One region of the Micromonospora profundi genome, then DNA from elsewhere that is predicted to be linked to it. Evidence: riboswitches for the same ligand, from Rfam matches in the RefSeq annotation. Region 1 holds a riboswitch; each other region holds the start of a gene.
What was found. Region 1 has a riboswitch for cyclic di-AMP ahead of F4558_RS26185 (C40 family peptidase). Riboswitches for the same ligand answer to the same signal wherever they lie in the genome.
Positions count from the first base shown of each region.

Region 2: another riboswitch for cyclic di-AMP. It lies ahead of F4558_RS17030 (C39 family peptidase); the one in region 1 lies ahead of F4558_RS26185 (C40 family peptidase).
Region 3: another riboswitch for cyclic di-AMP. It lies ahead of F4558_RS03180 (coiled-coil domain-containing protein); the one in region 1 lies ahead of F4558_RS26185 (C40 family peptidase).
Region 4: another riboswitch for cyclic di-AMP. It lies ahead of F4558_RS24035 (coiled-coil domain-containing protein); the one in region 1 lies ahead of F4558_RS26185 (C40 family peptidase).

Region 1 is NZ_JAATJK010000001.1:5,866,614-5,872,282, reverse strand. It holds gene F4558_RS26195 (C40 family peptidase) at 31-1,041, shown strand; gene F4558_RS26190 (N-acetylmuramoyl-L-alanine amidase) at 1,109-3,082, opposite strand; cyclic di-AMP (ydaO/yuaA leader) riboswitch at 3,317-3,454, shown strand; gene F4558_RS26185 (C40 family peptidase) at 3,468-4,508, shown strand; gene dcd (dCTP deaminase) at 4,584-5,162, opposite strand; gene F4558_RS26175 (pyridoxamine 5'-phosphate oxidase family protein) at 5,240-5,669, shown strand, end outside.
Region 2 is NZ_JAATJK010000001.1:3,893,758-3,899,426, reverse strand. It holds gene F4558_RS17045 (acyltransferase family protein) at 170-1,354, shown strand; gene F4558_RS17040 (hypothetical protein) at 1,449-1,892, shown strand; gene F4558_RS17035 (hypothetical protein) at 2,042-2,824, shown strand; cyclic di-AMP (ydaO/yuaA leader) riboswitch at 3,113-3,254, shown strand; gene F4558_RS17030 (C39 family peptidase) at 3,499-4,350, shown strand; gene F4558_RS17025 (alpha/beta fold hydrolase) at 4,486-5,232, shown strand; gene F4558_RS17020 (CDP-glycerol glycerophosphotransferase family protein) at 5,252-5,669, opposite strand, start outside.
Region 3 is NZ_JAATJK010000001.1:676,286-681,954, forward strand. It holds gene F4558_RS03175 (SRPBCC family protein) at 1-268, shown strand, start outside; gene F4558_RS03180 (coiled-coil domain-containing protein) at 385-1,401, opposite strand; cyclic di-AMP (ydaO/yuaA leader) riboswitch at 1,455-1,586, opposite strand; gene F4558_RS03185 (cation diffusion facilitator family transporter) at 1,728-2,645, opposite strand; gene F4558_RS03190 (HelD family protein) at 2,752-4,869, opposite strand; gene F4558_RS03195 (alpha/beta fold hydrolase) at 4,977-5,669, opposite strand, start outside.
Region 4 is NZ_JAATJK010000001.1:5,424,556-5,430,224, reverse strand. It holds gene F4558_RS24045 (helix-turn-helix transcriptional regulator) at 1-39, opposite strand, end outside; gene F4558_RS24040 (carbonic anhydrase) at 243-971, shown strand; gene F4558_RS24035 (coiled-coil domain-containing protein) at 1,055-2,074, opposite strand; cyclic di-AMP (ydaO/yuaA leader) riboswitch at 2,079-2,209, opposite strand; gene F4558_RS24030 (YibE/F family protein) at 2,376-3,713, opposite strand; gene F4558_RS24025 (heavy metal translocating P-type ATPase) at 4,026-5,669, shown strand, end outside.

The sequences.
Region 1 (5,669 bases):
GGCGCCCGACGGTCGGTTGCAAAGGAGTCGATGCCGGTGGCAACCATGCCCCCTCATCGTCACGCCCCGGGGTCGCCCGTTCGACCGGGCGGTCTACGCCGGGTCGCCCGTCGTCTGCTCGTGCTGGTCGCCGCGGCGGCCGTCGGTGCCGGCATGCTCGCCGCCCCGGCGCAGGCCGAGCCCACTGTCGACGAGATCGAGGCGCAGATCGACAAGAAGTGGGAGCAGTTGGAGCCCACAATCGAGCAGTACAACAAGGTGCGGGCGCAGCTGAAGGTCAACCGCAAGAAGTCGGCCGACCTCCAGAAGAAGATCGAGCCCCTGGCCCTGCAGAGTGAGCTGGCGCTCAACCGGGTCGGTGACCTCGCCTCCCGCTACTACATGTCGGGCCCGTCGCAGGAGATCGGCGCGCTGCTGATCAGCGCCAAGCCGGACACGCTCACCGAGCAGCTCACCATCCTCGACCGGCTCGCCGCGCGGGAGCGCAAGGAGGTCGAGGGCGTGCTGGCCGTCCGGGCCAAGTACGACGGCGAGAAAGAGAAGCTCGACGCGCTGATCGCCACCCAGACCAAGCAGCAGAACGACCTGGCGGCCAAGAAGAAGCAGATCGACGCCGAGATCAAGAAGCTCGAGGCGTCGCTGCCGAAGACCACTGTCAAGACCGCGGGCTGCCCGACCATCAACGGTGTGGTCAGCGAGAAGGCCCGTATCGCGATCAAGACGGCCTGCGGCAAGATCGGCAAGCCGTACGTCTGGGGTGCCACCGGCCCGAACTCGTTCGACTGCTCGGGTCTGACCCAGTACGCGTACAAGGCGGCCGGGGTCAGCCTCACCCACCACACCGGCAACCAGTGGAACGAGGGCAAAGCCATCTCGCGGGCCGACGCCCGCCCCGGTGACCTGGTCTTCTTCTTCAGCGACCTGCACCATGTCGGCCTCTATCTGGGCAACGACCAGATGGTGCACGCCCCACGCGCCGGTAAACCGGTGCAGGTGGCAAGCATCAACCACATGCCTGTGGCCGGGTTCCGCAGACCCTGATCCCACAGCACGTACGACGACGGCCCCCGGTCACCGACCGGGGGCCGTCGCCATCTTCGTCAGTGGGTCAGCGGGGTGCGCCCACCGGGGACGGCAGCACCTGCACGTCGGCCAGGTTTACGTACATGATGCGGTGGCCGAACTGGATCTGCACGTACCTGTTGTCGCCGCGGATCACCGTCCAGTCGCCGGGTGACGAGCCGTCGAAGGTGCTGGCCCGGTAGTACTCGCCGGGCAGCACCGCGCCGACGGCGTACCGCTGGCCGGCGGCCAATGTGTACTGCAACGGCGAGATCGCCTGGTAGGGCACGCCGGCGGGGTAGGCGGCCTGCTCCGGGTACGCCCGCCCGTACACCGGAATGGTGGCGCGGCCGGGCTTGGGGGTGACCACCATCCCCACGGTCCAGGTGGCGGTGGGTGCGGAGGCCGGGTTGTGGAACCAGGCCCGTTGCCCGAGGTACCAGATGGCCGTCCAGTCGCCCTGCCGACCGGCCAGCGCGTACGTCTGGCCGGCGGAGGCCCGGGCGCCGTGGTCGGACACCTCCATCGTGTTCGGGGTGCCGTCGGGGCGCAGCGCGATGTCGTTGACAAGCGGCGCGTCGGCCGACGGCGCGGAGCGCAGCACCACCGACGACGAACCGCGCGACGGGCACGGAACGCCTGGCGTGACGCAGCCGACGAACGCCGGCCTGTTGGTGGCGTAGTCCGGGTCGATCCGGACCAGGCCGGTGGCCGGGGTGCCGGTGTCGAGTCGCGGCGCGTGCAGCAGGTCGAAGTAGTGCGTCCAGTCCCAGTACGGGCCCGGGTCCCAGTGCATCCCGCGCACTGTCGCCGCGGTGGTGCCGGGCACGTTGTCGTGGCCGATGATGTGCTGACGGTCCAGCGGGATGCCGAGTCGCAGCGCGAGGTGCCGGACGAGCTTCGCGGACGTCCGGTACATCGCCTCGGTGTACCAGGTGCCCTGCGCCGCGAAGCCCTCGTGTTCGAGCCCGATCGACTTGGCGTTGACGTACCAGTTGCCGGCGTGCCAGGCGACGTCCTTGGTCTTGACGTGCTGGGCGATGTGCCCGTCCACCGAGCGCAGCGAGTAGTGCCAGCTCACGTAGGTCGGATCTTGGACGAGCTTCAGGGTGGTGGCCCAGCTCGCCTCGGTGTCGTGGATGACGATGTACTCGATCTTCTGCCGCTTGGGCCGGTCGGAGAGGTCGTGGTTGCCGTAGTCCCCGTCGCCGAACGCCTCGTACGGCGCCGGGATCCACTCACAGGAGATGGTGCGGGGGCACTCCAGCCCGTCCGGGCGGGCGAGCTTGCGCAGGCCCAGCCGGTCCAGCCAGGTTCGATCCGGCCGTACCGTGCGGGCCGGCAGCGTGACCCGCTGGCCGTCGTCGGTCACCCGGGACTCGCCGGCGCCGATGGTGGTGAAGACCTCGTCGGCGAAGGCCGCCGCGGCGTCGGCGCTGTCCGCGCCGGCGTAACGGGCAACCGCGCCGTACCAGGCAGCCGGGTCGGTGCCGGTGCCGATCGGTGCGCCAAGCTCCCGCTGGTACGACGCCAGCAGCGCCGCCCCGCCCCGGATGTTCGCGTTCGGGTCGGTGCGCAGCGACTCCGGGGCCACGCCGGTCAGCGCGGCGGCGGCGTCGACCGTTTGCAGGGCGGCGCTGGGCGGCGCGGGCTCCGAGGCTTCGCGGGGTGCCAGCGCGGTACGCGAGTCGTCGCCGCGCGGGTCCTCGGTGCCAGTGTCGTGGTGCCCGCGCCCGGGCAGGGCGGTCACGTGCCGGGCGTCGGTCAGGTGCATCGGGCCGTAGCCGCCGCTGGTGCTGGGCGTGCCGGCGTTGCTGTCCCAACGGGACTCCAGATAGGAGACGCCGAGCAGCACGTCGGTCGGTACGCCGTACTCGCTCGCTGCGGCAGCGTACTGCTGCTGGCGGTCGGCCGTTGGTGCGGCGGCGACCGGACCGGCGGGCAGTGGCACCACGGTCACGGCGACCACGGCGGTGACCAGCAATGTGCGCCGACGGGACGGCAGGGTTGGACGGTGCATCGAACCCCCTAGATTGCGTGGGTAACTGTGAGGTCACCCTCCCGCCGGCCAGGAGCTCCCGTCAATACCTTTCCATATTCGGATACAGGCAGAAAAAAACCTTCGCGCACGGTCCGTGACCCCGCAGAATCGCCACGGAGTGTCACTGCCGCACGGGTTGCGGATCGGTAACGGTCATCTCTACTCTGGTCAATCGTCGGCCCGGTAGCAGGTCTGCCCATCCCGGGCGGTAACGGACCGGCACCGCCGAGTCGCTCGACGAGTGAGCCGGGGACCCAGGTTCCCTCGGGGTGAATCCGCAGATCGTGCGGTAGGGCGTCGACTTCCCGCCCGAACCCGTCAGCTAACCCGGTAGGCGGTCAGGAAGAAGGAGTACGGAACCCCGGTGGCACTCCATGCCCCGCGGCCGTCGTCCGAGCGGTCGGCCTCAGCCGACCCCCTGTCGATCGTGCCGCGTCAACGCTGGTCCCGCTTCACCACAGCTCTCGCCGCCATGGTCGGCGTCGCCGTCGTCCTGACCGGCAGCGCCACGGCCGCGCACGCGGACCCGTCCGTCGCCGAGATCGAACGCCAGATCGACGCCGACTGGAACAAGCTCGAACCGATCATCGAACGGCACAACTCCACCCGCACCGAGCTGGCCGCCAAGCGTAAGCAGGCAAGCGCGCTGGCCGCCAGGATCGCCCCGCTGGAGCGCCAGGTCGACGCCGCCATGGACAAGGTCAGCGCCCTGGCCGTCCGCGCGTACATGGGTGAGAACGTCTCCACCGTCAACGCGATGCTCGGCAGCCGCTCGCCAAGCGAGATGGTCGGCCAGCTCGAAATGCTCGACCGCTTCGCGCACAACCAGCAGCAGGACGTGAAGCAGGTGGCCGACCTGCGCGACGAGTTGGCCCGGCAGAAGGCGCCGCTGGACGAGTTGGTCGCCGAGCTGACCCTGACCGAGGCTCAGCTCGCGGCGAAGAAGAAGCAGATCAACGCTGAGATCGACAAGCTACAGAAGCTGCGCCTCAAGGTGTACGGCAACGGCGGCGGGGGTCCGCTGCGTCCGGCGCCCTGCCCGGCCAGCTACCCCGGAGGCGGGGCGGGCACGGCGGTCAAGTTCGCCTGCGCCCAGATCGGCAAGCCCTACGTGTGGGGCGCCGAGGGCCCGAACTCGTACGACTGCTCGGGGCTGATGCTTGCCGCGTGGGCCAAGGCCGGCGTGTCACTGCCGCACAACGCCGCGCAGCAGAGCCGGGTGACGAAGGACGTCAGCCGCGCCGACCTCCGCCCCGGTGACCTGGTCTTCTACTACAGCGACATCCATCACGTGGGCATGTACGTCGGCGACGGCTGGGTGGTGCACGCCTCCCAGGCCGGTCAACCCGTCAAGATGAAGAAGGTCGACGACGGACCGATCCACAGTTACGGCCGTCCCGGCTGAGGTGTAAGGAGGGGCCCCTTCCTAACGCCTCGTGTAGAGAAGGGGCCCCTTACTAACACCGAACGGGCGAGCGGCTCAACGGGTCGGCCAGGCGCGCCAGTTCTGCCAGGAGCGGCTCGGCGTCGGCCCCCGCTGGCCCTGGTAGCGCGAGCCGTAGACCACCGAGCCGTACGGGTGCTCGGCCGGCGAGGAGAGCCGGAAGATGCACAGCTGCCCGATCTTCATGCCCGGCCAGAGGGTGATCGGCAGGTTCGCCACGTTTGACAGCTCCAGCGTCACGTGACCGGAGAAACCCGGGTCGATGAAGCCGGCGGTGGAGTGGGTGAGCAGTCCGAGACGGCCCAGGCTGGACTTGCCCTCCAGACGGCCGGCGAGCTGCTCGCCGAGGGAGATCACCTCAAGCGTCGAGGCAAGTACGAACTCGCCCGGGTGCAGCACGAACGGCTCGCCGTCGGGCACCTCGACCACCGAGGTCAGGTCGTCCTGCTGCATGGCCGGATCGATGTGCGTGTAGAGGTGGTTGTTGAAGACCCGGAACAGCCTGTCGAGTCTTACGTCGATGCTGGACGGTTGAACCAGAGTGGGCTCGAAAGGCTCCAGGCCCAGCGTGCCGGCCTTGATCTCGGTGACCAGGTCGCGGTCGGAGAGCAGCATCGGACCACCATAGCGAGGCAGCCGGTGACCAGCGTGTCGAGGTCGCCTCTCGTACATTTGTTCGATAGAATGCCCTCATGGCTTCCTGGTCCGATTTTGCCGCCGACGAGCCCCGCCTCGCCGACGGGATCCGCGTTCTCCTGCAGCAGTACGGGCCGGGCTTCGGCTATCTGGCCACGGTCCGCGCCGACGGCGGTCCCCGCGTCCATCCGGTGTCCCCGGTCATCACCGACGAGGGCCTGTTCTGCTTCATCATCGACTCGCCGAAGCGCCGCGATCTCGAACGCGACGGCCGTTACGCCCTGCACTCGTTCCCACCGGAGGAGAGCGACGACGAGGCGTACGTGGCGGGGCACGCCTCGCCGGTGACCGACCCGGCCCGGGTGGCCCGGCTGGCGCAGACCGCCCGAGCCGAGCCGCAGGTCGACTGGCGGCTCTTCGAGTTCACCGTCGACGTGGCGATGCTGACCCGCCGTGAGCACCAGATCACCGGCATTCCTGGTCTCC
Region 2 (5,669 bases), 2.0 Mb from region 1:
AGATTCCTGAACTCCGGCGGAGCAGGAGGTAAACAACGGCCGCCCGGTTCACCCGGGAGTGACCCGGTAAGGTGCCCCGGTGCGGCCTTCCGGGGCCGCCACGTCGTTTGACCCGGGCCGAGGAGGAGACGTACGTGCTGGTGACCCTGCGAAGCGTCGGGACCCCGGCATGACGAGCACCGCTGACGCCGCGGCGGCGCCGCCCGCGCCCGCGTTCGCCAGGCTTCCCTCGCTGACCGGGCTGCGGTGGATCGCCGCGCTGCTGGTGTTCGGCTTCCACGCCGGCACGATGCGGATCATCGCCGAGCCGGACTTCAAGGCCGTTGTCGACGCGGTGTTCTCCCTGGGCCTGTCCGGGGTGCAGTTCTTCTTCATCCTGAGCGGTTTCGTGCTTGTCTGGTCGGCCCGCCCAGGCGACTCACGGCGCGCCTTCTGGCGACGGCGGGTCGCCAAGATCTATCCGAACCACCTGGTGTTGTGGGCTGCGGCGCTGCTTGTCGCCTGGTGGTTCGCCGACCCGGTGCTGCCGGCGGCGGCGCTGGAGAACCTGTTGCTGTTGCAGGCGTGGGATCCCCGGCCGGGCTGGTTCTACAGCATCAACACGGTGAGCTGGTCGCTCTCCTGCGAGTTCTTCTTCTACCTCTGCCTGCCGCTGGCGCTGCCCCTGCTGCGCCGGGCCCGTCCGGCGGTGCTCTGGACGCTGATCGTCGCGCTGCCTCTGCTGATCCTCGCGCTCTGGCCGGCACAGCAGTTGGTGCCGGAGGTCAGCCGGTGGTGGTTCACGCAGATCTTCCCGCCCGTACGGTCGCTGGAGTTCTGGCTTGGTGCGGTGGCGGCCGAGCTGATGCGCCGGGGCCTCTGGCGCGGTCCTGGCCTGACGACGGCCACCGTGATCTTCGTGGCGACCTGGGTGGCCGCCTCGCAGTGGATCCGCGCCGAACTGTGGACCACCCTGCTCGCTGTCGCGTACCTGCTGGTGATCACCGCCGCCGCGGACGCGGACGTGCGGGACCGGCGCTCGCCGTGGCGCTCCCGTCCGCTGGTGTGGCTCGGCGAGGTCTCCTTCGCCTTCTATCTGGTGCACGTGTTGGTGATGACGAGCGTGCTGCGGTGGAGCGGGGACTGGGGGACCGGCTTCCAAGGGTGGCGCGGCCCGGCTGTGGTGCTCGGGTTCCTGGTGGTCAGCCTGATCCTGGCCGGGTTGCTGCACCGCTACGTCGAGACGCCACTGATGCGCCGACTGGCACCGCGCCGCCCGGCCCGCCCGTCGGCCGTCCCTCGGCAACGGACCGCCGACACCGAGGCCGGGGCCGGAAAGCCCGACGACCGATCGACGTACGCCGACTCGCGCTGACGGGTCCAACCTGGTCAAACGCGGTCCGGCGCGGCGTGCGTCGACACGCCCGGCGCCCGATGCGCCCGGTCGGCGCCGGCGGTAGCGTGAGACCGTGCTTCCGGTCGCGCTCACCTGTCCTCTGTGGTGGGTGGCGCGCTGGTCGACACGGCTGCTGACCAGCTTCGCCGTCGCCGCGCTCGCGCTCGGCCCAGGCCCGCAGTCGACGGCAGCCGCCGGGTCACCGCCGCCAGCCGCCGGGTCAGCGACTGTCGGCGTCGGGTCGTCCGCGTCGTCGTCCCTCACCGCCGCCCCGGTGCTGCGCCTCGGGCTGCAAACGTCCGTCGCCGCCGAGATGGCCGCGAGGTTCACCGTCGCCGACGTGTCGGCCGCCGACGAGGCGACCACGGTGCGGTCGACCGACCCTGTCCCGCCCAGCGGCGTGGGCGGTGTGCCTGCCGCCACGGCAGAGTCGTTGCCGGCGCGTCCGGCCACCGATCCGTTGCCCCGCGCCGACGAGCCGACCCGGCCGGGCACCCGGGCACCGCCGGGCCGCTGAGCCACACCGCGACACCTGTCGCGATCACCGGGACACCGTCCCGCCGCCGCGCCTGACGACACATCACCTCGCACCGGCCGACCGTGGCCCCCTGGCCCGGACGCTCGTGCGGCTTCCCATCGCAACGCTCTCCCACCGAGGTGCCGACCATGGAGACCGTCGTCTTCTACGAGTTCCTGACCGAGGTGCCGCAGGCCGCCGCCATCTGGTCGGCCCTGCTCCTGCTGACACTGACAGTGCTCGCCGTCCTGGTCGCCCGTCCGGAGCGGGACGGGTCGGCCGCCGAGCGGGACGGGGAGGCCGCCGAGCCGGCGCCCACCGCCCGTGAGGCCGCCGTCGCCGAGGCCGCCGACCTGCGCCGGTACGCCGAGGAGGTGGCCGTCGCCGCGGCCCGCGCGGCGCAGACCGCCCGCCGACGGCGTGCGGCCTGGCTGACTGCTCAGGAGCAGGTGGAGCAGACCTGGGCGCGGTACGACGAGGCGGACGCCGTGGCCCGCCGGTTCGCCGGCGCCGGGGCGCTGCCCACCCCGCGAACCCCGCGCACCCCCGCCGAGTACGCCATCCGGGAGCGCTACCTGCACCGGGCGGCGATGGCCGCGTACTGGCGGGGGGACCTGACCATGCGGCAGCTCGGCGACGTGTTCGGCCACCGGCACGGCTGGGATCCACGACGGCACCCGGTGGAGCAGGAGGTGCTGATCAGCCGGGCGGCCCGGGAGACGCGGCGGGCCGACTACGAGGCTGCCGCCGGACGGGAACGGGCGGCCTGGCGCGACGCCGAGCTGGCGGCGTCTGCGGCGCGCGCCCTGGCCGAGGAGGCGTACGCGGCGGCGGCCCGGTTGCGGCCGACCCGGGTGGCGGCCCGCCGCACCGTCCGTGTCGCGGCTCTGCCGGCGGCGGCGGCGCGGTGGCGCCCGGCGCGGGTGGGGTGAAACGCGCCGATTATTCGGTGAGCCCGGTCACACGCGCGGGAAATCGGGCGGCTGGCGCGTTCGGCCGGATTGTTCCCGCAGATCCGGCGGCATTGTCGACGACGTGTCCGCTTGTCGACCTACGGTGCCTCCGTAACCGCTCGTCCCATCGAGTCACGTCAGCGGCAAGACGCCCGGAAATTGTCGCCCCGTTCAAGGTTTACGCAGGTGAGCGAGGCTTGGCAGGGCTCTGGGCGGCCAGTAGGGTTCGTCCCGTCCGGTGCGGTAATCGATCGCGAATGGCGACGCCGCACCGACCCGCTCAATCGTGATCAACGAACCGGGGACCCACAAGTACGTCCGGGGTGAATCCGCGAGCCACGGCCCGCGGTAGGGCGATCTTCCCGCCCGAATCCGTCAGCTAACCCGGTAGGCGGTGTCGGAAGGAGTTCCATCCCCATGCAGCACCCGCACACCCCTCGGCTATTCCTCCGCCTTCACGGCGTCGCGGTACCCACGCTTGCCCTCCTCGTGGCGGTGAGCTGACCCCCAGGGTCACCGCATTTCCCGCCCGGCCGCGCCGGGCGTTTCCCTGAGCGGTTCCACCATCCGCGGACCACGGTCCGCGCGCTGGCGCGTGCCCGGATACCGGCTGCCCCCGGTGTGCCGCTCTCCCCCTGAACCGTGGAGGACCCGTGAAGCACACCCTGCAGCGTCAGCTGCGTCGCCTCGCCACCGAACGCCCGTACCAGATCGCCGTCGCCTCCGCCGCGGCCCTCGCCATCGCGACCACCACCGGCGCCCTGGTGGCCGGTGCCGACGAAGCCCCCGTCGGCCAGCACACCGCGTCGACAGTCGCCGAGATGCGCAGCGACACCGCCGCCTCCCGCGGCGACGCCCGGGACGCGGACCCCTCGGCCAGCGCCGCCCCGACCAGCGCCAGCCCGAGCAGCGCCGCCCCCTCCGCAAGCGCCGCATCGCCGGCGGCCAAGGCCAGCAGCGACCCGGACCTGACCGCCAAGAAGGCAGCGCCGAAGCCGCCCGCGACAAAGGTGCTCGACTTCCGCTACCAGGCGCAGAACACCTACTACAACTGCGGCCCGGCGGCCGTCCGCAACGCACTCAGCGCCACCGGCATCAACCGCACCCAGGACCAGTTGGGCGCCGAGCTGGGCACCACCGAGATGGGCACCAACTCGGCCCTGGACACCACACGGGTGCTCAACGCCGAGGTGAAGGGCTCCCCGTACCGGACCCGGACGTTCGCCGGCTCGCCCAGCCCGGCCCAGATGGACCGCCTCCAGGCTGACGTCGTCACCGCGATCACCGACGGCCGTGGCGTGGTGGCCAACGTGGCCGGGGACGCCGTCGACACCAACGGCGGCTGGCACTCCTTCGGCGGCGGGCACTACGTCGCGGTGGTCGGCTACAAGGACGACGGCCGTACCGTGCGGATCGCCGACTCGGCGAACGCGGCCTACGGCGAGTACTGGATGACCACGATCAACCTCGCCAACTGGATCGCCACTCGGGGCTACTCCGCCTGACCCAGGCGTGAGGCCCACCAGACGCCGCGGGCGCCGTCTCCCACGAGGGGCCGGCGCTCGCGGCGTCTTCGTCGACGCCGGGCCAGGGCGGCGACGGCTCTCGTCGTGGGCTGTGAACCGTGGGAGACTGCGGCCGTGCTGGATGAATCGGGTGGTCACGCCGACCGTAGGCCGGTCCTGCTTCTGCTGCACGGCATGGGGGCTACCGGTGACGTCTGGCTGCCCTGGGCGCCACTGCTGGAGCAGCACTGGCCCGGCAGGTGGCTGGCACCCGACCTCGCCGGCCACGGCTGGTCGGCGCCGCTGCCGACGTACTCCTTCGAAGGTTTCGCCAACCGCATCGCCCAGGCCCTGGCGCCCGGCGACCGCATCGTGGTCCTCGGGCACTCGCTGGGTGGGGTCGTCGGCCTGGCGCTGGCCGCCCGCGCCGCCGGAACGCCCGTGGACGCCGTGGTGGGACTCGGCATCAAGGCCGTCTGGACGCCGGACGAGCTGACCCGCGCCGCCGACGTAGCGGCCCGCCCGGTCAGTTGGTTCGCCAGCCGGTCCGAGGCGGCCCGTCGCTACCTGCGGGTCGCGGGGCTTGCCGGCCTGGTCCCGCCGGACCACCCGATGGTGGACGCCGGCCTGCGCCAGATCGACGGCCGGTGGCGCCTCGCGATGGACACTGGCGCGTTCGCCGTCGGGGAGCCCGATCTCGCCGCGCTCCTGGCCGCGACCGACGTGCCGGTGGTGCTGGCGCGCGGCGAGCACGACACGATGGTCACCGACGCGCAGCTCAAGGAGTACGGGGTGCCGGTCGCCACGCTGCCCGGGCTCGGGCACAACGCGCACGTGGAGGACCCGGCGGCCGTGCTGGCGCTGCTGGACGCCTACCGCTGACGCTCGGCACGCCTCTGGTTCAGGCCAGCGGAGTGAGCTGCGTCGACCGCTCGGTCGAGTGGTCCGTCGACGCCAACTCCCGGCGGGCGGCGGTCAGGAACGCCTCGGCGTACGACTCGGCGGGGAAGTCACCCAGGTAACGCCTGCGGGTCGCCCAGCGCGCCTCGGCCAGCGGATCGGTGTCGAGCAGGGCGGTCAGCACCTCGTCGGCGTTCGACATGTCCCGGCGCAGCACGTAGCCCGACGCGGCAAGCGGGAAGTTCTCGGTGAACCGTTCGCCCTCGTCGCCCATGTCGGTGACGGCGTACGGCTTGCCGGAGTAGAGGTAGTCCGAGATCACCCCGGACACGTCGGAGATCAGCGCGTCGGAGCGGTTGACGCACTCGGTCAGGCTCAGCTCCCGGGCCGCAGCCCCGACCACGTGCGGTCGCCCGGTG
Region 3 (5,669 bases), 5.2 Mb from region 1:
AACCACCTATCACGCGGACGTGCTGACCCTCGACGACGACGAGATCGTCACAGTCGCACGCCAGTGGCCGGCCACCACCGTGCGTAACCACACACGTCTACGCGCCGAGCCCGACGGCCTGGTCCGGATCGACGTCGAGATCACCCTGCGGGCACCGAAACCCCTTTTCCGGTACGCCTTCAGCCAGGCCCGCGTCGCCCACCTGGCCCTGGCGGCCCGGCTGGGAGCGGCCCTCGACCGCAGCGACAACCCCCCACCGTCGACCTGACCCAGCCCGCCCCGCTGGCCCTCCGCGCTGCGCGGCGCGAACAGGACGGGCTGCGCCCGCTGACGCACACCGGCCGACGCCCCCCGTGGGGGAGGCGCCGGCCGGGTCGGGGTCGATCAGTACACGGACAGGTGTACGTGGTTCGTGTGGTCGCTGGACGGGTCGCCGTTCGCCCCGCTGTACGACTTCCACCCGCTGCTGGGCAGCCAGATCTGCCTGTACCAGATCACGTACAGCACGGCGAGCCGGTCGGCGTTGCGGATGAAGTACGCGGCGAGGTTGTTGCCGTACGTCTTGTCGCCGCCGGTGGCGTCCCCACCGAAGCCGTTCTTCTGCGCGGCGAAGTCGCAGGCGCGACCCTTCGGGTGCTCGCCGGAGCCGCCGGAGCGGTGGCAGGAGACGTACCTGGTGAAGCCTGCGGCCTTGGCCTGGTTGAGGGCGTGCAGGGTGCGTGGGGTGATGCAGCCGTTGGCCGGGGTGGGGTCGTTGACGCTGCACGACTCGGACGGCCAGGAGCCGTCGGAGTTGCGCGGCGCGGGCTTGGCGTTGGCGGTGGAGGTGCCCCGGTTGGAGCCGGAGTCGGAGGCGGTGGTCTGCTGCCTGGTGTTGGCAACGGTCAGGGCGCGTTCGGCCTGCTCCTTGCGCTTGGCCATCACCTCGACCTGCTTGCGCTGCTCGCGGATCTCGCCGTCGAGGGCGACGCGGGTGCGGTTGGCCTCGTCCTTCGTGGCGATCAGGTCGCGCAGCACCCGGTCCTCGTTGGCGGCGACCACGTCCAGCGCGGCGGCGCGGTCCATGAAGCCTTCGGGGGTGTTGGTGTTGAGCAGCGCCGAGACGGTGCTGAGCCGGCCGGTGCGGTACGCGACGCCGGCGATCTCTCCGACCTTGCCGCTGCGCTCGTTCATCTCGGCTTCGGTGGTCTTGAGCTTGGCGGCGAGTTGCTGCTGCCGCTGGACCGAGGTGTCCAGGGCGCGCTTCGCGTCCAGGTAGCCCTTGCTGGCCGCGTCCAGTGCGGCGCGCAGGGCCGGGGTGCCGCCCTCTTCGTCGTTGTCGGGTGCCGCGGCCCGCTGGGTGGCCGGGGGAGCGGCCGAGGCGGCGCCGGCGGGGATGGCGACGCCGAGGGTGAACATCATGACGATCAGCGCCGCCAATCGGGCGGCGGGGGGTCGTGCTCGTGCCACTGCGCATGTCCTTCCGTCAGCCGCCGACCGGGTTAGCTGACGGGTTCGGGACGGAAGATCCCTACCGCTGACGCGGATGCACCCCAGGAACATGGTTCCCCGGTTCGCCCTCTCGGGTGATTAGGCGGCGGCCGCCACCGGCGCCGGGAGGGCGCCGCCGGGTGGTGGCCGGGAGCCAGCCTACCGGTGCTCATGGGGCTGGTGCAGCCATTGTGACTGACGGTGTGCATGGCGCTACTCAAAAAGCCGACAAAAGGGATTAAGGGCGGAATTTCGCCTTACCAGGTGACGGCACCGCAGGCCCCCGGGGCCGCGCCGGGCTCGATCTGGAGCGTGGCGTGCTCGATCCGGAACTCCTCCTGCAGGGCGGTGCGTGCTGCGGTGAGCACGGTGCCGACCTCCGCGTCGGGTGCCATTGTCAGGTGTGCGGAGGCCACGTCCATGCCCGAGGTGAGCGTCCAGACGTGCAGGTCGTGCACCTCGACCACGCCGGGTACGGCGGCGAGCCGGTCGTGCACGGCGGTGACCTGGAGGTGTTCCGGGGCGGCCTGCACGAGGATGCGGACCGCGGCGCGGCCGAGCCGCCAGGTGCGCGGCAGGATGAACACGCCGATGGCGACCGCGACCAGCGGGTCGGCCCACCACCAGTCGGTGACCGCGATGAGCAGCGCCGCGCCGATCACGCCGAGCGAGCCGAGCAGGTCGCCGAGCACCTCCAGGTAGGCGCCCTGGAGGTTGATGCTGTCCCGGGCGCCGGCGCGGAGCAGGGCGAACGCGACCACATTGGCGAGCAGGCCGAGCACGGCGACCACGAGCATCGGGCCGACCACCACCTCGTGCGGGTCGCCGAACCGGCCGATCGCCTCGATCAACACGTAGATCGCCACGCCGGAGAGCAGGACGGCGTTGGCAAGGGCGGCCAGCACCTCGAGGCGGTAGAGCCCGAAGGTGCGCTGTGGGTCGCGGGCGGCCCGTTGGGTTGCGGTGATCGCGGCCAGGGCCATCCCGATGCCGAGCACGTCGGTGAACATGTGCCCGGCGTCGGAGAGCAGTGCCAGTGAGCCGGTGTGCAGTGCGGCCACCGCCTCGACCACCATCAGGGTGGCGAGCAGGCCGAACGCTACCCAGAGTCGGCCCCGGTGCTGTTGTGCGGCGTTGCTGACCGAAGCGTGGTGGTGGTCATGACCTGAGCCCACGAAACCCACCTTCCTGTGCCAGCCGGGACCGGGTCAAATGTATGTTCACATCGCTATGTATGCAACTGTAGGGCAACGATGTACCCCCGGCCCCGCCAACACGGATTCAGCCGATCGGGTCGATGGTGGTGAGTCGCTGGGTGGCCCGGGACAGCGCGACATAGAGCGTGCGGACACCCGCACCCGGATCCGCCCGGATCTCACTCGGCGCGACGAGCACCACCCCGTCGTACTCCATGCCCTTGGCCTCCAGGCTTGTCACGACCTGCAACCGCGACCCGCCGAGCGCGCCGAGCCAGCCGGCGACCTCGTCGCGGCGGGGGACCGGCGTGATCACACCGACCGTGCCGTCCACCTCGGCCAGCAGGCCGGTGGCCGCCTCCACCGTCGCGGTCTCCAACCCGGCCGCCGGTACGACCTGCTCGACCGGATCGACCCCGGTGGAGCGGACGGCCCTGGGCAGCGGCAGGTCCGGATAGAGCCTGCGGATCTCGGCCGCCGCCACCGCGAAGATCTCCGCCGAGTTGCGGTAGTTGGTGGTGAGCGTGAAGTCCAGCCGCTTGCGCCGACCCAGCGCCTGGTCACGGGCTCGCGTCAGCTCCTCCGGGTCACCGGTCCAGGCGGTCTGCGCCGGATCGCCCACGATGGTCCACGAGGCCAGCCGGCCGCGTCTGCCGATCATCCGCCACTGCATCGGCGAGACGTCCTGCGCCTCGTCCACCACGATGTGCGCGTAGTCCCGGTAGTCCGCCGGGCGCTCCCGCGCCGCCGCGCGGGCCGCCCGCTGGCGGTCGCCAAGGGTGCTCAGTTCCCGGACGCCGCCGGCGAGCTGGAACGGGTCACGCCGGGCGCGGGCCGGCTGCACGGGCTTGCCCAGCAGGGCGTCCAACTCGTCGAGCAGCGCCACGTCCGCGATGGTCAGGCCGTCGGTGTCCAGACTCCGGTACGCCGCACCGAGCAACCGGATCTCCGCGCCGGAGAGGATGCCCCCGGCGTACCTGCGCAGCCGGTCGGGACGGGCCAGCCAACCGAGCACGTGCCGGGGATGCAGCCGCGGCCACCACGCCTTGAGGAACTCGCGGAACTCCGGCCGCTCGGCGATCTCGTCCTCGAAGGCACGCTGCTCCGGCAGCCGGCCGATGCCCAGGCGGCGGGCCTGCGCCCAGAGCGCGGCGAACACCCCGTCGAAGCCGGCCCGGCGGACCTCGTTGCGGCGGGCGCCCCGGTTCAGCACGCGGTCCCGGATCGCGTCCAGCTCGGCGCGGTCCAGCCGCAGCAGCGTGCCCCGGTAGAGCAGCCGCAGCTCACCCGGCCCGCCCGGCACCGCGTCCCGGACGGCCCGCTCCAGCACCCGGCGCATCCGCAGCGAACCCTTCACGGCCGCCACGTCCGGCGGATCGGTGCGGGTGGCGGTCATTCCCGGAAAGAGGGTGCCGAGCGAGTGCAGGGTCGCCGTGTCCTCGCCGAGCGACGGCAGCACCGAGGCGATGTACTCGACGAAGACGGTGGACGGACCGACCACCAGGATGCCGCCGCCGGCGTACCGGCTGCGGTCGGAATACAGCAGGTAGGCGGCCCGGTGCAGGGCGACAGCGGTCTTGCCGGTGCCCGGGCCGCCGGCGACGATCGTCACCCCGGAACCGGGCGACCGGATCGCCTCGTCCTGCTCCCGCTGGATCGTCGCCACGATGTCCCGCATGCCCCGCCCGGTGGCCTGGGACAGGGTGGCCAGCAGCGCGCCGTCGCCGACGACAGTCATCCCCTCCGGCGTGGCGGTGGGGTCCAGCAGGTCGTCCTCGATGCGGGTGACCCGCTCCCGCCGGGACTGGATGGTCCGTCGACGCACCACGCCCAGCGGCTGCGCCGGGGTGGCCTGGTAGAACGCGGCGGCGGCCGGCGCCCGCCAGTCGACGACAAGTGTCGTGGCGTCCTCGTCGCGGATGCCGAGCCGCCCGACGTGCAGCACCTGACGGTCCCGCAGGTCCAGCCGGCCGAAGACCAGCCCCTCGTGCTCGGCGTCGAGGGTGTGCCGCCGCTGCGCGGCGTGGAAGACCATCGCGTCGCGCTCGACGAGCGCGCCGAACGTGCCCACCCGCGCCATCCGGTAGCCGTCGCGCTCGGCGCGGACCGCCGACTGGCGCAGCTCGGCCAGTCGGGTGTACACCCGGTCGAGATGCCGCTGCTCGACGGCGATCTCCTGCTCCAGGGCGGTCTGGTCGGTCAACGCACGCTCCTTCGATGTCGCCGGCAAGCGGCGCGAACCGCGCGGGCCAACCGCAGAAGGGTACGGCTTCCGCCCGGATCCGCCGCGCCCGAGGTGCGCGAACGTGCTCAGGCACCCGTTCCGACGACGCTCGCGTCGCCCGGGCGCGGCGGCGCGGCGCTCACGGCGTCGGCCGGCAGCGCGGCGAGCACCCGACGCAGGACGCCGCTCAGAGCGGCGTTGACCTCGTCGGGACGTTCCATCATCAGCATGTGCCCGGCACCTGAGCAGATGGTCAGCTCGGTGGCCGGCAGCGCTGCGGCGATCGACTCGGCGCAGGGCGGCGGCGTGAGCCGGTCCCGATCGCCGACCAGGGCGGCGGCCGGCAGGTGGGCGAGCGCGCTGAGGGTGTCCAACCGGTGCTGGGCGCCGATCGAGGCGCGGAACCCGCCGATCGAGCGTAGTGAGGCGCGGGCCACCGCCGAGGTCACCAGCCGGATGTCGGCCGGATCGCAGCGGTCGCCGAAGAGCATCCAGCGGATGCTCGGTTGCAGCGCGCGCAGCAGCGGGCGGGGCGGCCGCCACGAGCCGCACCGGGCCAGCACACCGGCCCCGGTGGTCTCGGCGAGCCGGATCAGCCGGGTGATCCGCGGCGAGAGCCCGTAGGCGGTGTGCGTGTGCCCCTCGGCGGTGGTCGAGACGAAGACCAGGCCGGCCGTGCGGGCGGTGAAGTGCGCGGGGTGGCGGTGCGCGTACTCCATGATCGTCATGCCGCCCAGGGAGTGCCCGACCAGTACCACCCGGCCGGCCGGCGCTACCGC
Region 4 (5,669 bases), 440 kb from region 1:
GCTGCCTGTGCTGCCGTCGGCTGTCGCCGTGCTCGCCATCGTGGGACCGCCTCTCCGGTTGCCCGCCCTCGCCTCGCGCCTGTCGCAGGCGGGTCGAGCCGGGCCAACGTATGAAATCTATATCACGCATATCTTGACGCATCTTCTGGTGCGTGTGAACGTGGAGCCCGAGCCAGCGCCCGCCGCCGGGCCGGTCGACGTGCGGGTTGAGCAGGTCAAATGCATGGAGACGAGGTGCGGGGATGAGCCTTTCCGCAATGCCCGGTAGGCAGCCGGGTCCGCAGCGGGCCACCGATCAGGCACCGGCGCTCACCGAGCCGTCACGGGCGTACGCCGAGCTGGCCGACGGTAACCGGCGCTTCGTCAGCGGTGCTCCACGCCACCCCAACCAGGGCGCCGAACACCGGGCCGCTGTGGCCGACGGGCAGCACCCGTTCGCGGTGATCGTCGGCTGTTCCGACTCCCGGCTGGCTGCCGAGATCATCTTCGATCGGGGCCTGGGTGACCTCTTCGTGGTCCGTACGGCCGGGCACATCGTGGGCCCGGAGGTGCTGGGCAGCGTGGAGTACGCGGTGACAGTGCTCGGCACCCCGCTGGTGGTGGTGCTCGGTCACGACTCCTGCGGTGCCGTCCAGGCGGCCCGCGAGGCGGCCACCACCGGCACCGCACCCGTGGGGCACCTGCGCGCGGTGGTCGACGCGGTGCTGCCCAGCCTGCGGCGCGCCACGACCGAGGGTGTGGACGACATCGACGGCATCGTCGACATCCACATCGCGCAGACTGTCGAGACGCTGCTCGGACAGTCGCCGGTACTGGCCGAGGCGGTGGAGCAGGGCCGTTGCGCGGTGGTGGGAATGTCGTACCGCCTGGCCATCGGTGGGGTGCGTCCGGTGACCGCCGTGCCGGTCGGCGCCGCGACCCTCGACGTGCCGAGCGTCCAGGACGGCCCGGCCGCGACCGCCGCCGCCTGACAGGACCCGGACCGCCGACCCGCCACGTGCGACGAGGGCCGCCCCGCGTGCTGCGGGGCGGCCCTCGTCTGCGGTACGTGCCGTCAGAGCAGTGACATGTGGACGTGGTCGGTGTGGTTCGACGGTCCGCTGTACGAGCTCCACCCGGTCGCCGGGAACCAGATCTGCCGGTTCCAGATCACGTAGTAGATGCCGAGTCGGTCGGCGTTGCGGATGAGGAACGCGGCGACGTTGTTGCCGTACTTGCGGGTGTCCTCGTTGTGCCACGGGGAGAAGCCGCTCTTCTGAAGCGACCAGTCGCAGGCGCGGCCCTTCGGGTGCTCCCACGGCCCGCCGGGGCGGTAGCAGCCGACGAACCGGGTGAAGCCGGCCCGCCTGACCTCCTTGTAGGCGTGCAGGGTGCGTGGTGTGACGCAGCCGGAGGTGGTCGGGTCGTCCTCGCTGCACGACTGCGGCTTCCAGTCGCCGTCGGCGGTGCGACCCGGGCCGATCCTCGCGACCGGCGAGGTGGCGTCCACGAGACCGCCTGTGAAGCCCTTGCCGCCGACGAGGGAGAGCGCCTTGTCCGCCTCGCTCTTGCGCTTGGCCATCAGGGCTGTCTGCTTCTGCTGCTCGCGGACCTCCGTGTCGAGGGCCAGCTTGGCCTGCTCGGCGCGGGACTTGACCGCGTTGACCTCGGCGAGCTTCTTCTCGTTGACCATGTTGAGCTCGTCGAGCGCCGCGGCCCGCTTGACGAAGGTGTCGGGGGCGGTGCTGTCCAGCAGCATCGCCATCGCGCCGACGCGGCCGGTGCGGTACGACTGGGCGGCGATCTGCGCGACCTGCGGTTCCAACGCGTCCAGGTCGGCCCTGGCCCGCTCGACCTCGATCGCCAACTCCAGCTGTCGCTTCTTGGATTTGTCCAGCTTGGACTTTGCCGCGGAGTAGTCGCGGTTGGCCTGCTCGATGACGTCGTTGAGCAGCTTCGGCTCGCCGTCCTCCTCGTGCCCGGACGGGGTGGGGGTCGTGGGGGCGGCATGGGCCGGTACGGGCCCGGCGAGCACGGTCAGTGCGGCGATCACGGCCACCACAGGTGTCAACCAGCGGCGTAGGGGTGCCGTCACAATGTTCCCTTCCGTCGACCGCCGACCGGGTTAGCTGACGGGTTCGGGACGGAAGTGGCCCCTACCGCTGGCGCGGATTCACCCCAGGTACCTGGGTCCCCGGCTCGCCGGTTGGCGATTGGGCGGTGGCACCGCAGGCGCCGCTTCGCGCCTTCATCGGTAACCGGCAGCGAGGTTACCCGAGAGTCGGCCGGGTGAGCTACGCCTGGATGCCCACCAAAAGCGTCATATCGCCATGGCGTTGAGTGACCAGTGCTGCTGTCGTCGGGGCGAGGGCCCGATCTGGTCACGCTGAGGAGTGTCACCATGCCGTCTTCGTGCTCCTGTCCGGCTCTGGCCACTGGTCGGTGGCGGTGGATGGGGGTGGGGTGTGCTCGGGGTCGGGCCGGCCCGCGCGTGGACGGCTGAGGGCGGCCAGTACGTCGGCTCGCTCCGGTCGCGGCCGGGGCGCGTCGCCGGTCGGGGTCGACCCGGCGGCGGTCACCAGGGCGGCCAGCCCGGTGGTAAGCGGTACGGCGGCGATCAGGCCGAGCGTGGCGACCGCGCTGCGGACGATCTCCTGCGCCAGGAACTCGCTTGTCAGGATCTGTGTGATGGGTCGTGTGTCGGCGGTGAGCAGGAGCAGCAGCGGCAGCGAGGCGCCCGCGTACGCCAGGACGATGGTGTTGACCGTGGAGGCGATGTGGGCGCGTCCGACCCGCGTGGCCGCCCGGTAGAGCTGCAACCGGCTCAGCCCCGGGTTGGCGTTCGCCAGCTCGGTGACGGTGGCGGCCTGGGTGACAGTCACGTCGTCGAGTACGCCGAGTGAGCCGATGATGATTCCGGCGAGCAGCAGGCCGTGCAGGTCCACGTCGGCCTGGAACATCGACAGTGTGGTGGCGTCCTCGCTGCCGAAGCCGGTCAGGTTGGTGGCGGCCGTGGCGATGGTGGCGAGCACGCCGGTGAGGATCAGGCTCCCCAGGGTGCCGAGGACCGCGACCGAGGTCTGTGCGGTGACCCCGTGGGTCAGATAGAGCACCACGAACATGATGAGCGCGGCGCCGACCACCGCCACCAGCAGCGGTGACCCACCGGCGGCGATGCCCGGCAGCACGAAGGTGAGCAGGATGGCGAAGCTGGCCGCCAGCCCCGCCAGCGCGGCGAGGCCCCGCCACCGGCCGAACGCGACGATCGCGGCGGCGAAGACCACCGCCAGCCACAGCAGCGGCGTTCCCCGCTGGTGCTCGGCGATGTTCCAACTGCTGGCGGCGGGATCGGTCGGGTCGGTCAGCTCGACCATTATGACGTCGTCGCCGACCTCGACCCGGGGTGCGCCCGGCCCGGCGGGAATCGGGGTCTGGACCTGCTGGCCGGCGTTCGGCCCGTCCTCGACGCGGACGTCCACCGTGCCGCAGGGTCCGGCCGACGGGCCGCCCTCGGGTGTCGGCGCCGGCGGGCAGGGTTCGGTAACCACCCGGGTCACGGTGCCGTGGTACCGCGGCACGTCCGCCCCGCCATCGGTCTGCGGCGACCCGTCCCGTGGCCAGAGCACCACCGCCGCGAGGACGGTGGCCACGAAGAGCGGCACCACCGTCGCGACGAGGATCCGTCGCACCCGCGGCGGGGCGGGTGGCGCGGAATGGCTGTGGTCGGAACCCAATGCGAGACTCCCAACGATCCGGTGCGAAGTACGTGTCAGCGGAGCGGTCGGTTCACCGTCGACGGGGGAAACGCCGCGGGAAGCGCGCCGGATCGTCGCCCGGCGATCGTCCGATCACGGACGGTCAACGTCCGGCCCGGTCGACGGGAAGCGACGCCACGACATGGTGGCGTCGCAGCCTGACTGCGTGGCGGCGTATGGAGGCTCATCCTGGGAGATGCTATCCAGCCCGTATCGGGGCGGCAGATCGTGACGGGGTGTCGGATAAGCGAACCGCTCGCGCGGCAGCCCTCGGCCGGGCATGTTTGAGGCATGCCGCCTCTGTCACCGCCCGACCCCGACCGCAAGCGGCACGGCATCCCCGCCGCACACACCGGGCATGACAAGCACGCCGGGCATGACAAGCACGCCGGGCAGAACATGCACGCCGGGCATGACAAGCACGCCGGGCACGATCCGGCGATGTTCCGTCGCCGCTTCTGGGTCTGCCTGGTGCTCACCATCCCGGTGGTGGTGACCAGTCAGCTCGTATCGGATCAGTTGGGTCTGAGCTGGGACTTCCCCGGCCGGTCCTGGCTGGGCCCGGTGCTCGGCTCGGTGGTGTTCTGGTGGGGTGGCTGGCCGTTCCTGGTGGGCGCGGTCCGGGAGGTGCGGGACCGGGCGCCGGGCATGATGCTGCTGATCGCGATGGCGATCACAGTGGCCTACACCGCGTCGCTGGCTACCAGCGTGGGTGCCTTCGACCTGGACTTCTGGTGGGAGTTGGCAGCGCTGGTCACCATCATGCTGCTCGGGCACTGGCAGGAGATGAAGGCCATCGGGCAGGCCCGGGGCGCACTCGCGGCACTGGCCGCGCTGCTGCCGGACGAGGCCGAGCGGGTGGCCACGGACGGGCAGGTCGAGGCGGTGCCGGTGACCGACCTGCGGGTGGACGACGTGGTGCTGGTCCGCCCGGGGGGTCGGGTGCCGGCGGACGGTCGAATCGTCGACGGCAGCGCGGAGCTCGACGAATCGATGATCACCGGCGAGTCGCGGCCGGTCGCGCGGTCGGCGGGCGACCGGGTGGTGGCCGGCACCGTGGCCACCGACTCGGCGATCCGGGTACGCGTCGAGGCGCTCGGCGAGCAGACCGCGCTCGCCGGCATCCAGCGGATGGTCGCGCAGGCGCAGGCCTCCGGTGGCCGCGCGCAACTGCTTGCCGACCGGTTCGCCGCCGCGCTGTTCTACGTGGCCACCGGCACGGCCGTGCTGACAGTGCTGGTCTGGACGGCGCTCGGCCGGCCCGACGAGGCGGTGATCCGCGCGGTCACCGTCCTGGTGATCGCCTGCCCGCACGCGCTCGGGCTGGCCATCCCCCTGGTCGTCGCGCTGTCGACCGCGCTGGCCGCGCGGTCCGGGATCCTCGTCAAGGACCGGTTGGCGTTGGAGCGTATGCGCACGGTGGGCGCGGTGCTCTTCGACAAGACCGGCACCCTGACCCGGGGCGAGCACGTGGTCACCGACGTGGTGGTGGCACCGGGCACCGACCGGGACGAGGTGCTGCGCATCGCGGCGGGCGTCGAGTCCGACAGTGAACATCCGTTGGCCCGCGCGATCGTGTCGGCGGCCGGTCGCGCCGGCCCGGCTCCGGCTGCCGGATTCCGGTCGCTGCCGGGCCGTGGAGTGCAGGCCACCATCGACGGCGCGGAGTACGCGGTGGGCGGGCCGGCGCTGCTGCGGGAACGGGGACTGTCGCTTCCGGCGGACGTGGAGGAGGCGACCGGGCGGTGGTCGACGCGAGGTGCGGCGGTGCTGCATCTGGTACGGCTGCCGGAGACCGTGCTCGGCGCGTTCGCGCTTACCGACGAGGTACGTCCGGAGGCCCGTCGGGCCATCGACGAGCTGCGCGCCGAGGGTGTCCGGACGATCGCCATGATCACTGGTGACGCCCGTCCGGTGGCGGAGGCGGTCGCGGCG